3 regions of the Ruegeria sp. BJ3 genome follow, and region 2 is predicted to be linked to each of the others. Evidence: riboswitches for the same ligand, from Rfam matches in the RefSeq annotation. Region 2 holds a riboswitch; each other region holds the start of a gene.
The links. A riboswitch is a leader RNA that binds a small molecule or an ion and turns the genes downstream of it on or off. The one in region 2 is predicted to bind cobalamin.
Positions count from the first base shown of each region.

Region 1 (5,101 bases), 530 kb from region 2:
TGGCCGAGCGTCAGGCCGTATTGGAGGCCGTGCGCGCTGCGGGACTGGACGGGCGGGTCGAGATCGCCGAGCATGCCTGTTTCAGCGGCTGCGAGGAGCCGACCGTGGTGGCGATGCAGGGGGAGAGCCTGGCGTCCTACGTGTTTTCGGGAATCGATCCGGTCGCCGATGCCGATGACATTGCGGCGACCTGTCGGACCATTCTGCACAGCCCGAATGGCTGGATCGAAGACGCCCGGCCGTGCGGGCGGCTTCGCTTGTGTCTGCGGGCGCGGATCCCCGCGTTTCAGTCCACCTGAACCGTAACCGAGGCGCTGACCGGCACCCCATCCACGGCCAGCGGGCTGTGGCTGTTGGCGTTCAGCGAGACCTCGATGGTCGTTTCGCCCTTGGGCAGGTCAGGGATGTGCATCCAGTTGCCATAAAGCCGCGCCAGCTTGACGCCGTTCACGTAGACATGCGCATGGCCTTCGCCGGGTTTGTCGTCCAGCGAGGCGTGCTCGGGCGCGAACGTGAAGTTCCGCGGCATCACATGCAGGTTCCAACCCGCCATCGGGTCGGGGGAGACGGCGATCTCCAGCCCCGGCGCGTCCGGTCCGGCGGGCAGGTTGATGGCGGTGCTGTGGTCATGGGCCATGGCCTCGGCGTGATGGCCGCCATGTTGGGCGGGGTCGGCATGGTCGTGGCCGTCGAAGGTGACGCCGTTGGCCGCGGCCAGCACGAACCCGGCACCCCCGCCAAAGACCAGACCGATCGCGAAAAGAGCAAGCGAGCGTGTCATCTTGTTTCCTAAAAAAGCAAATGACCCGCCGGTTGGGCGCCGGCGGGTCGTGGGATTTCGGGGATCAGGCTGCGGCTTCGACGCGCTTGCCCTCGCTTTGCCAGAAATACCCGGCAAACGAACCCAGCAGCACCCAGGCCACAAGGCCCACACCGAAGGCGCGCGCGGCGAACAGTGCCCCGATCTCGGTCGGAACCGGCCCGGTGAACACGTCGGGTTCCGGTGCGCCGATCAGGTGCGGGGCCATCAGCAGCACGGCCGCAACCAGATAGCTGACGATGTTGCCACCGAAAGCGATCAGCCACATGGCCACACCAGCAGCCGCGACGGTTGCCCACCACCAGATCTGCCGCGCAAACACATCGGCTGCGGCAACGCCCGGAACCTCGGGGGCCAGGGTGAAGCCCGGCGCCAGGTGAAAGGCGATGAAACCGGCAAGGCCCCACAGCACGCCCGTGCGCCCGTCAACCGGGTGGCCCTGGGCTTCGGCCAGCGACATCAGGGCGACCAGAACCAGCGCATAGCCGGTATAGGTCAGCATCGTGAACACCACGCTCAGCCCGTCGCGGGTCAGGTCCGAGAACATGCCCGGCAGCTCGGGATGGGCCGAGACGGCTTCGGCTCCGAAATGCACCAGCTCTCCGGATTCATACAGTTCAGCATGCAGCAACACAGGCTGCACGAATACCAACTGCAGCAGGGCGACGATCAACCCGGCTGCAGCACCAGCGAACAACGCGCTGGTCAGAATGCGACTGAACATTGGTTTAGTGGCAGGGGAAGCCGGTTGCGTGGCGCACGTCATGCGCGGCGTCATGCAGCGCCGATGCCTGAACGTGACCGGCCAGGGCGATGATCCCCAGGCCCAGGGCTGCCGCGAACACTGCCGAAAGAATGCCAGCGCGTGCCGTTGATGCGGTTTGCGTTTGTGTCGTCATTTTCTGTCCTCCTGTGCCGCCGCACCCGACGGCCGGTGTTTCATTGTTCGCCTGGCAGGTCTCCTGGCTTGCGGGTCAGCGCCTCTGTTCGCCTTCCCCCCGAACGGATCGGGAGTGGCTGGTTGAACAGGGCTCACCGCTTACAGTCGCGGGGGCGGCTTTGGATTTGACCTGCGCGCAGGCCGCACCAAATTCCCTCTTAGCATCCGGATGTCTCCGGCAGGACCAGACCCATCCATTTAGACGTGAATGCCGCTGTGGCGCAATCGCCATTTGCGACCTTTCGCGTCAATTCCCGCGCTTTTTCAGAATGTAGATGTCCATGATCCACCCGTGCCGGGCGCGGGCCTCGGCGCGGGTGCGGAGAATCTCGTCGGCCACATCCGCCAGCGGACCTTTGATCAGGATCTGCTCGGGCATACCCACGTACGCCCCCCACCAGATGTCAAAATCGGCCATGTCCAAAATCTGGAACGAACATTCGCCATCGAGCATCACCGCAACCGTATCCGCAGCGCTGGGCCAGCCCTCGTCGCGGAGGCGCCGGCCGGTGGTGACCAGATAAGGCGCGCCGATCTCGTTGATCGGCATGGCATGGGCCGCCGTCAGCGCCTGCAGCGCCGTGATGCCGGGGATCACCGTCGTGTTAGGCTGCGGGTCCAGCCGCGCCGCGATTCGCAGCGAGCTGTCATAGAGCGACGGGTCGCCCCAGATCAGCAAGGCGACGGTGCGCGCCTCAGGGTGCCGGGCCATCGCCTCCTGCCAGCGCAGGGCGATTATGTCGTGCCATTCATCCACGCCGCGCAGGTAGCCTTCCTGCGACCGGCGCTCGGGGATGTCGAAATAGGCGATTTGGGGCGGTGTGTCGGTGACCTTGCGAATGATTTCCTCGCGCACGCCGGCCAGATCGGTCTTGTTGGCGCCCTTGCGCGGGATCAGGATCAGATCGGCCGTGCGGATCGCCTGCGCGCCCTGAAAGGTCACGTGGTCCGGGTTGCCGGTGCCGATCCCGATCAAGACCAGATCAATCATCGTCGCTCTCCGCCAGCGGACCATAAAGGATCAGCGCCGGCGCGGTGCCGATCTCGGAACCCAGGCGCTCGGCCAAGGCACCGACGGTGGACCGGTGCAGCGACTGCTCAGGCGTCGAGACCGACTCGGCCATCAGCGCGGGGGTATCCAGCGGCAGCCCATGCGCGTGCAGCGCGCCGGCTAGCAGTGGAAAGGTGCGCTTGCCCATGAACACCACCGTCGTCGCACCCGGGTCGGCCAGCGCGGGCAGGTTCAAGTCCTCGGGAAGCTTCCCGCTGACATCGTGGCCGGTGACGAACTGCACGCGCCGCGCGGTCAGCCGCCGGGTCAGCGGGATGCCTGCCGCGGCAGCCGCGGCAATGGCTGAGGGGATGCCCGGAATGATCTCGTAGGCGATGCCGGCAGCGCGCAGGGCCACCAGTTCCTCCTCTAGCCGTCCGAACAGGCCGCCATCGCCCGATTTCAGCCGCACGATCCGCTGGCCGGTCTGGGCGTACTCGACCAGCAGGCGGCTGACATGGTCCTGCTTGGGCGAGGGCCGCCCGGCGCGCTTGCCCACGCCCACAAGGTCGGCCTCCTTGCGCGCATGGCTCAGGATCGGCCCGCTGCTGAGATCGTCGAACAGTACCGCATCGGCCTTTTGCAGCCGGTCCACGGCCTTGAGGGTCAACAATTCCGGGTCGCCGGGACCGGACCCGATGAAGGAAACGAAACCGCTCATGCGCTGGCCTCTGCGATCAGATGGAAGAACGTACCGGTGACATGTCCGCGGCGCGATCCGGTCTGTGGGCCTTCGGCGCCTTCGGCGTCAAAAACCCGTGCCAAGGGCGCGTCGGGCTGCTCGATGATCGAGGAATAGTGGAACTCGTGCCCCCGCAGCGCGGTCCCGGCCGAGAACCCGGGCATGTCGGCCAGCAACTCGGCGCGGCGATAGCCCAGGTTGAACTTGCGCTTCTCGTACGAAGTGACAAGGCCCAGCAGCCCGGCCATCCGGTGGCGGGCGCCGTCCTTGTCGATCAGCCCTTCGCCCAGGGCCATGTAGCCGCCGCATTCGCCATGCACGGGCCGCGTTTCGGCATGTTTGCGCAAGCCGGTCAAGAACCGCTCTGCTGCAGCCAGGGTTCCGGCGTGCAGTTCGGGGTACCCGCCGGGCAACCAGACCAGATCGGCATCCGGGGCCGGCGCCTCGTCCGCCAGCGGAGAAAACGGCAGAATCTCGGCCCCGGCCGCTCGCCAGCCTTCCAGAAGATGCGGATATGTAAAGGAAAACGCCGCGTCCCGGGCCAGTGCGATCCGTTGCGCCGGAGGGCGCGGCAGCGCGGCCGACGACGGCCCCATCGGGCCAGAGCAGGCCGCCCGCTTGATAGCTTCCAGATCCACATGTTCGCGCAGAAAGGCCGCGTAGCCGGCAATTGCGCTTTCCAGATCGGGGTGCTCGACCGCCTGGATCAAGCCAAGATGCCGCTCGGGCAGGGTCAGGTCGCCGCGCCGGGGCAAAACGCCCAGAACCGGCAGGCCCGCGCGCTCCATCCCCAGACGGGTCAGGCGTTCGTGGCGCGGGCTGGCGCAGCGGTTCAGAATCACACCGGCAAAGGGCAGGTCGGGGTTGTACATCCGGAACCCCAGCGCCGTTGCTGCGGCCGATTGCGCCTGGCCTCCCACGTCCAGCACCAGAACCACCGGCCAGCCCATGCGCAGCGCGGTCTCGGCGCTGGACCCATGGCCCAGCTCGCCCGGCTTGGCGACCCCGTCGAACAGGCCCATCGACCCTTCGGCCACCACGATGTCGGCGCCTTTGGCCTGCGCCGCAATCGCGCCCAGCAACGGCGCGCCCATCGCCCAGCTGTCCAGGTTGAACGAGGCCCGCCCCGCCGCCGCCCGGTGAAAGGCCGGGTCGATGTAGTCGGGACCGCTCTTGAAGGGCTGCACCGTGAGCCCGTCCTCGGCCAGCGCGCGCAGCAGGCCCAGCATCACCGTGGTCTTGCCCGTCCCCGAGGATGGGGCCGAGATCAGCACTCCGGGCGGGTTAGTCATCTCCGTGACTCCAGCTTGACCACGGGCTGTCGGCGCTTTGCGGGCGATAGCGACGGTCATAAGTCTTTGAATACAGACAGCTTTCGTCGAAGCCTTCACCGGCCAGCGCCGGCCCGACCAGGATCAGCGCGGTGCGCGAGATGCTCTCGTCCAGCGAGTCCTTCAACGTGCCCAGCGTCGCGCGGATGATCCGCTCGTCCGGCCAGCTTGCGCGGTACACCACGGCCACCGGGCAATCGGCGCCATAGGCGGGGGTCAGGTCGGCCACAACCTTGTCCAGATTGCCGATCGACAGGTGAATGGCCAGCGTCGCGCC
Region 1 covers NZ_JBQFIT010000001.1:1,007,997-1,013,097, forward strand. Annotated here, with positions in the region: gene ACR3EL_RS05040 (DUF1636 family protein) at 1-299, shown strand, start outside; gene ACR3EL_RS05045 (hypothetical protein) at 287-781, opposite strand; gene ACR3EL_RS05050 (CbtA family protein) at 846-1,544, opposite strand; gene ACR3EL_RS05055 (CbtB domain-containing protein) at 1,549-1,719, opposite strand; cobalamin riboswitch at 1,756-1,964, opposite strand; gene cobF (precorrin-6A synthase (deacetylating)) at 2,008-2,751, opposite strand; gene cobA (uroporphyrinogen-III C-methyltransferase) at 2,744-3,472, opposite strand; gene ACR3EL_RS05070 (cobyrinic acid a,c-diamide synthase CobB) at 3,469-4,785, opposite strand; gene cobM (precorrin-4 C(11)-methyltransferase) at 4,778-5,101, opposite strand, start outside.
Region 1: it holds a riboswitch for cobalamin, as region 2 does, so the genes downstream of both, ACR3EL_RS05055 (CbtB domain-containing protein) here and ACR3EL_RS02395 (hypothetical protein) in region 2, are expected to answer to the same signal.

Region 2 (5,101 bases):
CGATGCAGTTCATGCCCTTGGCGATGATCCGGGCCGTGGTCGTCTTGCCGGTGCCGCGGATGCCGGTCATGATGAAGGCCTGCGCGATGCGGTCCGCCTCGAACGCGTTTTTCAGCGTACGCACCATGGCATCCTGACCGACCAGGTCGGCAAAGGTTTCCGGGCGGTATTTTCGGGCGAGAACCTGATAGGCGGGGCTGGACTGTGTGGTCATGTCTGCTCTGACGGATTCGTACTGACGATGCAGGGTAGAGTTCCAGGTGCCCCGCGTCCACAGCACCGGTGCAGGTTTTTCGCTTTGGCGAGCGCGCGGTGTGAGGCATACTGCGCGGATCAAGTTCAATCAGCCAGTTTCGGGGGGAACGTCTGATGACAAATCTTGTGGTTCATGCATTGCAGGTGGGCGGCGGTACGCTGGCCCTGACCTCGGTTCCCGGCGGTGGCGGCGACTATGAGGGAGACCTGGACCTGATTTCAGCCTGGGCGCCGGGGCTGGTGATTTCGATGACAACCCTTGCCGAACTGGTTTCTGTGGGTGCGGGCGAATTGGGCTGTGACATTCATCGGCGCGCCTGTCGGTGGGCGCATCTTCCGGTCGCCGACTTCTCGGCGCCGTCGACCGAGATATCCGACCGATGGCCCGAAGTCAGCGCCGCCGCCCGCCATGCGCTGTCGGGCGGTGGGCGGGTACTGGTCCACTGCCGGGGCGGTTGTGGGCGGTCTGGCATGGTTGTTCTGCGCTTGATGATCGAGAGCGGCGAGCAGCCGGAACAGGCCCTGAAACGCCTGCGGGCCGTACGCCCCTGCGCGGTTGAGACTGATGCTCAGATGGACTGGGCCGTCGCCCCAGCGCGCGAGGCACTGGCGACCTGACATTCAGGCGGTTGCGCGGAACTCGCGCTCGGCCCTGACCACGGGCATGATCGCCGTGGCCTGCAGCATCGCACAGGGTCGATCACTGATGACCTGCGCAGGCAGGGCGTCGCTCTGGTCGTCAAACAGCATGTCGGCGTAGGTATCAAGGCAGTCGGACGGGGTGTCGGCGGCCGCTCCGCAATACACGCGGATCCGTTCGGGACGTGCATCGAACCGCGCCGTGCAGCCATGTTCGCAATGGGCCAGTTCGCTACTGCCTTCCACTTGGAAGTCGGGGGATGTAGCGGCCTGCGCCGTCGCCATTGCCTGCGCGATGGCCCGTGCCATGCGCGCCAATGCCGGGCAGGTCTTTCCGGTGCGCTGGCAGATGGTTGCCGCGAATTCATGGGTATCGGTCTTCCAAATCATGTTGCGCCCTCCGCGCGCTGGGCGAGGTGGATTTGGACAGACGCCGGTTTCAAGGCCAGACCCTGCCCGGACACCCCGTCCGAGTTTCGGTTTCACGTTTGATGGCAGGTCTCCTGACTTGCGGGTCTTTGCTTTGCCGACCTTCCCAACCTTGCGGTCAGTGGTATTTAGGCATCGCTCTCCGCCTACAGTTGCGGGGGCAGTCGCGGCCTTGGTCCGCTCCGGAGTTCCGGGTTGGACCGCACCGTGTTCCCTTTTCATCCCGGACCGAAACGGCACGGGAACCATCCCCTCATCGCTAGCGGTGTATCCGGGATCGAGTCAAGACGGTTTCAGCCCGGTTGCCGGAGTGAGTCCCAAGGGAACAGATCAGGCAGTCTGCGCAGCACATTCGAATCCCCGCGGGCACGGGCCAATTGCCAGCCGCCTTGCATCACGATGAACAGGGTGTCCGCAGCATTTTCAGGGTCGGAAACTCCGAACCGCGCGGCGTGGTTTCGAACTTCGATGATCCAGCTTTCATACAGACGGTCGGCATGTTCCCGAAACGCGCGGTTGTCGGGGCTTTCGAACAGGGTGGCGGCGATCGGGCAGGTCTCCCATTGGGCCGAGGTGTCGAACAGCTTCGCGATCTTGTGGCACAGGGTGGTGACCCCGTCGCGAAAATCCGCGGCGTCGTCGAATGCCGCAGCAATCATGCTCAACATCCCGTCCGAGGCCCAACTGGCCGCCGCCAGGGCCAGATCCGGCTTGCCCTTTGGAAAATGGTGATAAAGCGAACCCTTGGGGGCTTGCGCTTCGGCCAGCAATTCCGCCAGACCGACACCGTTATAGCCCGAGCGCTGGAACAGTCGGGCGGCAGTCACGATCAGGCGATCTTTGGTGTTTGGTGGACGTTGGGTCATGCAGGCCAAATATTGACAGGCCTAGACCAATTGGTCCAGACACAAAGTATTAGACCGATCGGTCCAGAGTGTTTGGAGGCAAAGATGTTGGATTCGCAGCACGCGGTTGACGTGGAAGACTTTAAGTTTCCGTCGGGCCAGACCCAGCTGGCGGCGCGGCTTTACACTCCGGCGGTCGAGCCGCAAACCGTTGTTGTGCTGAACGGCGCAACAGGAGTGCCACGTGACTACTATCAGCACTTTGCTCGCTGGCTGGCCGCCGAGCGCGGTATGGCTTGCCTGACATATGATTACCGGGATTTTGAGCATTCGCTGACCGGGCGGCTGAAAGACTCGAAGGCCACGATGGCGGACTGGGCGCTGATCGACATGCCCGCAGCGCGTGCCGAGATGCGCCGTCGATACCCGCAGGCAAAACTGTGGGTGATCGGGCATTCGGTCGGTGGAATGCTGGGTCCGCTGCAACCGGAAATCGAACAGATCGACCGGATGATCTGTGTGTGCGCAGGTTTGGTGACGGTGGCCGATCACCCGTGGCCCTACAAGGGCTTGGCGACTTTGTTCTGGTATGGCCACGTGCCACCTCTGGTGCGTCTTCTGGGGTACCTGCCGGGGAAACTTCTGGGATTCGGAGCCGATTTGCCGGCGGGCGTCTATTGGCAATGGCGCAAGTGGTGTACATCGCCCACCAGCTATCTGCCCGAATTGGGAGACACGCTTCCCCAAGCGGATTGGAGTCGGGCGAACGCCACGGCGGATATCATTGCGTTCGAGGATGACCAGACTGTGCCACCGCCCGCCGTCTGGCGGCTGGCTGAACTCTATGGTCCGACCGCCCGTCGGCATTTGTTGGAGCCGAGGGATTTCGGACTGTCCGAAATCGGTCATATCGGCGCCTTCGCCCGGCGCAGCAGTGCCGTTTGGCCGCGATTGATCGCCTGACCCGCCCGCAAGCGCGGTTTTCAGGAACAACGACGAAATACAGAGGTTGGATTGACCGGGCCGAATACGTGGCGCGGCGTCAAGTGAGAGGTTGGACATCGACCCAAGCGGGGCTCGTTGTGGCTGCTTCCTTCCGGACCTGACCAGGTTGGCGAGGCGCTTGCCCGCGCCAACCTCTCGACCGACGATATAGGCATCACGCACCCGCTTGGCAACCCGTCACAAAGACAGGCGTACCCTAAGAAACCCGCGCGCGTCCTGCCCGTCGGTGGTGGCTGCAAAGTGGTCGAGCTCGCGCAGGTAGTTTGCAGCGCGTGGCCCGGTCTTCAGAATCACGGACCGGCCCGCCTGCGGAACAAAGGAAAAGCTTTGGGCGGTGTTTTCCACCGGATCCGGACCCAATCGTCCCGCCAGGTAGTCGCGCAAGATTCCCTGGAGGCTCAGCGGCGGCACCGGGATCAGCCGGGCCGGGTCTGGGACGGGAAAGTTGCCGCCGCCATTGGCTCGGTAGCTGTTTGATGCAACGACGAATTGTTCATCCGGATCGACGGGGCGACCCTGATAGGCAAGATCGCGCAGGCGGGAATGGGACGTGTCGATCGACTGGCCGCCCAAATCATATCGCGCGGGCTGCGTCAGATCGAACCTGTAGGTCACCCCATGCAGCACGTCGAAATTGTGCCCGGTGCCCTCGGGGTTGATCAGAACCTGCTCGTCGCTATCGCCAAGTTGCGAGAATTGGGCAGCCGACATCTCCAGCCAATCGGCGATCTGGCGGCCATCCAGCAGCATGGCGGCCAATTGGTTCGGGAACACATGCAAGTCCGAGACATGCCGTACGGTGACATCGCCAGCCGGGACTTCGGTGTAGTGTCTTGGGCCGGCCCGGCCTCCGAATTTCGAAGGTGCGGCTGCGGACAGAACTGGCAGAGTCTCAAAGGCCGTCCCGGCCAGAACCGGTCGCAGGGCTGCCGCCTGGGCTGCGGCGACCAAGTTCAGCCCCTGATCCACCCCGCAGAAGGTGAAATAGCTATGCAAAGGACGATTGATCCGGCCCACCGGCTGGGCAGCGGCTTTGCGGGTCACTTTGTGGGCTGCGGCAAAAAGTTCGACCATCTCAGGGTCTTCAGGAACGACCCAATCTCCGGCTTCAGCCCCGCCCGGGCAGATCGCGCGCAGATGCGCGCTGCGACCAGCAATTCTCGCTTCTCCCGCGGCGTTCATAGCAAGCGTGAGGTCGATCACCCCCAAATGCGACCCCGCTGATCCGGGCATGACCACGGGTCTGGCCTGCTGCGGGTTACCATCGCTTGGGTCGGGCAGTGTCAGGTGCGTGTGTCCGGCCACGATTGCATCAATACCGCCCAGAGCAGAAAGCTGTGCGACCACATTTTCCGACATCGGCGCGACGTCGGGCTCGCCTAGACCAGAATGTGCAAGAGCCACAATCAGGTCGCAGCCCTGACGACGCAAATTCTCGGCCATCCGGCGCGCCGTGGCGACGGCATCCTCGGCTGCAACCTGGCCTTCCAATTGTGGTGCTTCCCACTTCACCGTCTGCGGTGGCAGGATCGAGAACACGCCAATTCGGACAGGAGTGCTTTGGCCGTTGATGTGGACATGACGGGTCAGGATGGCCTGTTTCTGCCAGGGCGCTACCCCGGTCAGACACTGCATGTTGCTGCACAAAACCGGGCAAGGTGCCCGAGAAACGATCCGGCCCAGAGCTGGCAGACCAAAGCCGAAATCGTGGTTCCCCAGCGCAATTGCGTCGTAGCCCAAGCGCCCAAAGGCGGACATCAAAGGGTGGGTCGTGTCGGTCTGTTCGGCCGCCCAATCACCCAGAAGTGTCCCCTGAAGGGAATCGCCGTTGTCGAACAGCAGGACAGTTGCATTTGCGTCTTCCGCCTCTTGACGTGCAGAGCGGATCAAACTGGCGGTTCGGGTGAAGCCCACACTTGGTTCCGGCC
Region 2 covers NZ_JBQFIT010000001.1:473,709-478,809, forward strand. Annotated here, with positions in the region: gene ACR3EL_RS02385 (DNA polymerase III subunit gamma/tau) at 1-214, opposite strand, end outside; gene ACR3EL_RS02390 (protein-tyrosine phosphatase family protein) at 370-873, shown strand; gene ACR3EL_RS02395 (hypothetical protein) at 877-1,284, opposite strand; cobalamin riboswitch at 1,371-1,588, opposite strand; gene ACR3EL_RS02400 (TetR/AcrR family transcriptional regulator) at 1,617-2,150, opposite strand; gene ACR3EL_RS02405 (alpha/beta hydrolase family protein) at 2,274-3,131, shown strand; RNA gene ffs (signal recognition particle sRNA small type) at 3,213-3,311, opposite strand; gene ACR3EL_RS02415 (5'-nucleotidase C-terminal domain-containing protein) at 3,351-5,101, opposite strand, start outside.

Region 3 (5,101 bases), 550 kb from region 2:
CACATGCATGGCCAGATCGGCAGGCGACAGGCCGCGTTCGGCCTCGGCCCACGCCTTGCGGCGCGAAGTGGCCAGCGCGACCTGAAACACCGGCACGCCCGCCACGTCCAAGGGCGATGTGCCCGACGCGCCTTTGCCCGAAAACGAGGTGGCATTGATGATCGCCGAGGGCGTCATCGCGGGGATATTCTCGGCCAACCACTCAGCCGCCGTAGGCGCCTTGAGCGAGGGTGCGAATAGCCCCACCGCCTGATGACCCCGCGCGCGGATTTCCCGGATCAGCGCCGCGACCGGCGCGGTATCGGCTGAGGTCAGGTAGGCGCGGTAGAAGGTTACGATGATGCGCCGGCCTTGGCCTGCGAAGGCGTCCTCGGGCGCGATCACGCCGCGATCCGGGCACCACGCGCCGCAGTCGGGTAGTGTCTTGGCCCCCATCACCGGCCCGGCATACAGCCCCGCTGCCAGCGCCATCTGCGCCAGAGCCGCCTGGGCTGCCACTTCGCCGCCGGTATCGCACAGATGCGCCAGCCGCCGCAGGGTCGAGACCGGCAGGGTGGAATAATCGTCCAACCGCGTATCCTCGCGCCCGTCGGCGGGCAGAACCGCCAGCGCGATGCCCTTGGCCTGCGCCAGCGCCAGCACCTGCTGCAACCCGTAGGGCCAGTAGGGCACGCCGCCGATCAGCCGGATCAGGATGCCCTTGGCGCCCTCCAGCGTCTGTTCGACATAGGTATCGACCGACAGCGGGTGTTTCAGCGCCGTCAGGTTGGCCAGCCGCAACGAGGGCATCCGCCCCTCGGGCCCGCCGCCGCGATGCCATCCGGCTGCGAAGGCACCCAGATCGCTGTCCGAAAAGGACAGCACCACCAGATCCGCTGGGCTCTGGCCCAGATCGGTCGGGGTCTCGGTTTCCTCGAGCCCGTGGCTTTCGCGAAAGACGACGTGCATCGGTGCTTACTCGGCGGCCTCGGTGACGCCCGTCAGGATGCCGCGGATCGCAGCCTCGTCGATGTCGTGATGCTCGGCGATGACAACAAGGCGCGAGCGGCGCTCCTCGTCCGGCTTCCACGGGCGGTCATACTGGTGCCGCACCCGCGCGCCGACCGCCTGAACCAGCAGGCGCATCGGCTTGCCCTGAACGGCGGCATAGCCCTTAACACGCAGGATGTTCAGCTCGTTTGCCAGACGCTCGATTTTGGCGACCAACTGCGCCGGGTCGGTCTGTTCGGGCAGTTCGACAACGATGCTTTCGAAATCGTCATGTTCGTGGTCGTCATGGCCATCGTGATGCGAGGGGCGGGCGTCCATGTCGTCTTCGGCTGCGGCTTCCAGTCCCAGCACCACGCGCACGTCCACCGCGCCCTCGGCAACCTCGACTACGGGCAGGGGGCGCGGCGCCTCGGCGGCGATGACCTCGCGCGCCTTGGCCACGCCTTCGGGGCCGGCCAGGTCGGGTTTGGTCAGAAGGATGATGTCGGCGCACGAGATCTGATCTTCGAACACCTCGGACAGGGGCGTTTCGTGGTCGATCGAGTCATCGGCCATGCGCTGGGCGTCCACTACCGCGACATTCGGGGCAAAACGGCCTGCAGCCACGGCCTCGGCATCGGCCAGCGCGATCACGCCGTCCACGGTGATCTTGGAGCGGATATCGGGCCAGTCGAACGCCTTGAGCAGCGGTTTCGGCAGGGCCAGACCGCTGGTTTCGATCAGGATGTGGTCGGGGCGCGGGTCCAGCGCCATCAGCGCCTCGATCGTGGGGATGAAATCGTCGGCCACGGTGCAGCAGATGCAGCCATTGGCCAGTTCCATGATGTTCTCCGCCGGGCAATCGGGGATGGCGCAGCTTTTCAGGATTTCGCCATCGACGCCCACGTCGCCGAATTCGTTGACCACCACGGCCAGCCGCTTGCCCTGCGGCTCGGACATCAGGTGGCGGATCAGCGTGGTCTTGCCCGAGCCGAGAAAGCCGGTGATGACGGTGACGGGAAGTTTTTCGAGGGTGCTCATGCTCAGGCTCCAATCGGGGGAATGCGGGCGGCGCAGTTCTTGCGGAAATGTTCAGGGCGGTCGCGCCATTTCACAAGGCCATCATCGGCGGCTAGGTACTTGGTGGCGCCTTCGACGATGATCTCGACATGGTCGGATTCGTTGAGGTTCTCATAGACGAAGGTCCAGCGCGACGGCCCGCCGCGCAGAACGATCGAGCAGCCCTGGTCGCAGTTCGACAGGCATTCGACCGGCTTCAGGGTGATGCCTTCGGGCAGGTCGGCGGCGGCCAGCGCCTTGTGCAGCAGCGTGCCGGGGCGCTGGGCGTCGTCCTCGATGGGCAGCCCGCGTCGGCAGGTGGTGCAGACCAGCAGCTCGACTGGTGTGGTCTCGGTCACGTCTCTCATCCCCATCACTCGGTTGTCGGGGGACGGGGTATGCGCGGGCCACGTTGCGGACATGGGCCCGACACCGGAACACCCCGTCCGGTTTGTCTTCGGGCGTTGGCAGGTCTCCCGGCTTGCGGATGTCAGAGCAGTGCTCTGTCGGATGTCCCGCCTTCCCGGCCTGCGGCCAGTGGCATTTGGGCACCCTCTCCGGTCACGGTCGCGGGGGCGGCTGCGTTTGACGGAAAACCGCTGACGCATTCCCTTTTCATCTGTTTGCACAGACACCAACGCAAGCGACATGCGGTACGGGCAGGGGGGTTGTCAAGCGCGCAGGGGCAAGTGCTTTGCGTCGGATCGAAAAAGCGACTTGCCGGGGTCAGTCCGCGGCATCACCGGCCAATCGGTCGCGCAACCACGCGAGGAACAACTGGGCGGGGATGGACGGAGGCGCCGCGCTGACGCTGCGGATCAGGTAGTGCGACTGGGCAAAGGGAATCGCCGGCCCTGCAACCCGGATCGGCGCGCCCTGCGCGATCGCGTTGCGCCCGAACCGCTCCAGAACGGTGGCGTAGCCCGCGCCGGCCATCACCAGTTGCAGCGCCGTGACGGTCGTATCCGCCGAATGCCGCGCGGGGCGGTCGGGCAGGTCGGTGTCCGTCGCCTCGAAGTACCGCGCCCAGTTGTCCTCGTACCCCAGAATGTGGATCAACGGGCCGTTGCGCAGGTCTGGCGCCGGGTCCTGCGCCCGGCAGATGGGCACCAGCCGCTCCGAGCACAGCCGGTCGGCCGCAACACCGGGCCAGTCGCCATAACCCAGCCGGATTTCCACGTCCACATCGGCAGGCGCGGCCGAGTCGTTCCAGATATGCGACACCAGCCGCACGGGGATCTCGGGGTGCTGCGCGCTGAACGCGGGCAGCTCGGCCGCGATCCAGTAGGTCATCGACGATATCGCCGCCCGGATGGTCAACGCCTGTCGCGAGGCGGGGCCGAACAAGCTGTTGGTGGATAGCGCGATATCCGACAACGCCCGGCGCACGGTCAGCGCATAGGACTGGCCCAGCTCGGTCAGCGACAGGTGTCGTGCGTTGCGGGCAAAAAGCGGCTGCCCGAGGTCCGCCTCGAGCGAGCGGATATGCAACGACACCGCCGTTTGCGTCAGGCCCAGTTCCTGCGCGGCGGTTGTGAAATTCAGGTGGCGGGCAGCGGCCTCGAAGCTGCGCAGCCAGGCCGGATTGGGCAGGCGGTCCATTCAGCACCAAAATTTTTTGCATCTAAACTGACTTTTTATTCGTTTCTTTTGTCGGTGGGCAACGGAAATACTCGGGCCAACGAAATTGCGCCTGCAGGAGGGCAGAACATGAAGGTCGGGTTCATCGGTTTGGGCAATGTGGGGGGCAAGCTGTCGGGGTCGCTGCTGCGCAACGGTATCGACCTGACGGTATACGACCTTAACCCCGATCTTGTGGCGGAGTTCGCCGCCAAGGGGGCAAAAGCCGGTGAAAGCCCGGCGCAGATGATGCGCGATTGCGATGCGGTCATCACCTGCCTGCCGTCGCCCGCTGCCTCGGACGCGGTGATGCAGCAGATGCTGCCCGAGGTGACCCACGGCAAGATCTGGATGGAGATGTCCACCACTGACGAGGCCGAGGTCAAACGCCTGGGGGCCATGGTGATCGAGCGCGGCGGGGCGGCGGTGGACTGCCCGGTTTCGGGCGGGTGCCACCGGGCGGCCACGGGCAATATCTCGATCTTCGCGGGCTGCGACCGGGCAACGTTCGAGCGGATTCTGCCGTTCCTGACGACGATGGGCCGGCGTATTCTGCATACCGGCGATCTGGGCACGGCCTCGGTTCTGAAGGTGCTAACCAACTATCTGGCCACCGCCAACCTGATTACCTGCGCCGAGGCGCTGGTGACCGCCACGGCCGCCGGGATGGATCTGAACACCACCTATGAGGCGATCAAGATCTCGTCCGGCACGTCTTTCGTGCATGAGACCGAAAGCCAGGTGATCCTGAACGGCTCGCGTGATATTTCCTTCACCATGGACCTGGTGAAAAAGGATATCGGTCTGTTCCAGGAGGTCGCCGACCGCGCCGGCGTGCCTTTGGAGATGAACCCGTTGATGATCAAGATTTTCGACGACGCCATCGCCCGCTATGGCGAGCGCGAGCTGTCGCCTAACATCATTCGGCGGCTCGAGGATGCAACCGGGCTGAGCATTACCGCGCCCGGTTTTCCGGCCGAGATGCAGGACGATGAACCGGAAGAGCCGGGGTACGAGGTGATTCCGCAAGGTAGAAGCGCGGTCTGATCGGACGGTCAGCGCAAACGCGCGGTTTCGGAGGTGTCTTGCATGGATCGAGTGCGTAGGTGGTGCTCCTGCGCTGACTAAACCCTTGCCCGATAGTTACTGGTTAGCTCGGCTGGGCTAACCATCTCCGCACGTATTTTGGCGTTTCGTATCAACAAACTGTTCCAGTCGACTATTATTAGGACCAGAGAGCAGCGATGCAGTGCGAGGCTAAAAAGTTGGAGGCGAGTACCACTTGAATACCGCTGTCGCGATCCGTCTCATTTCGTATTAATTTCAAGGGCCTGGTCGATTTAACTTGTTCCATTCCGTCGCATGAAATAGCCATGTGTTGCATCCGTTTGGGCGGGTAGGAATGGGGTAGGAATCCAGGGGTCGAGTTCGATTCCCGGTTCGAACAGAGGTC
Region 3 covers NZ_JBQFIT010000001.1:1,021,423-1,026,523, forward strand. Annotated here, with positions in the region: gene cobN (cobaltochelatase subunit CobN) at 1-948, opposite strand, end outside; gene cobW (cobalamin biosynthesis protein CobW) at 955-2,010, opposite strand; gene ACR3EL_RS05125 (DUF1636 family protein) at 2,013-2,396, opposite strand; cobalamin riboswitch at 2,478-2,682, opposite strand; gene ACR3EL_RS05130 (LysR family transcriptional regulator) at 2,755-3,630, opposite strand; gene ACR3EL_RS05135 (NAD(P)-dependent oxidoreductase) at 3,739-4,695, shown strand.
Region 3: it holds a riboswitch for cobalamin, as region 2 does, so the genes downstream of both, ACR3EL_RS05125 (DUF1636 family protein) here and ACR3EL_RS02395 (hypothetical protein) in region 2, are expected to answer to the same signal.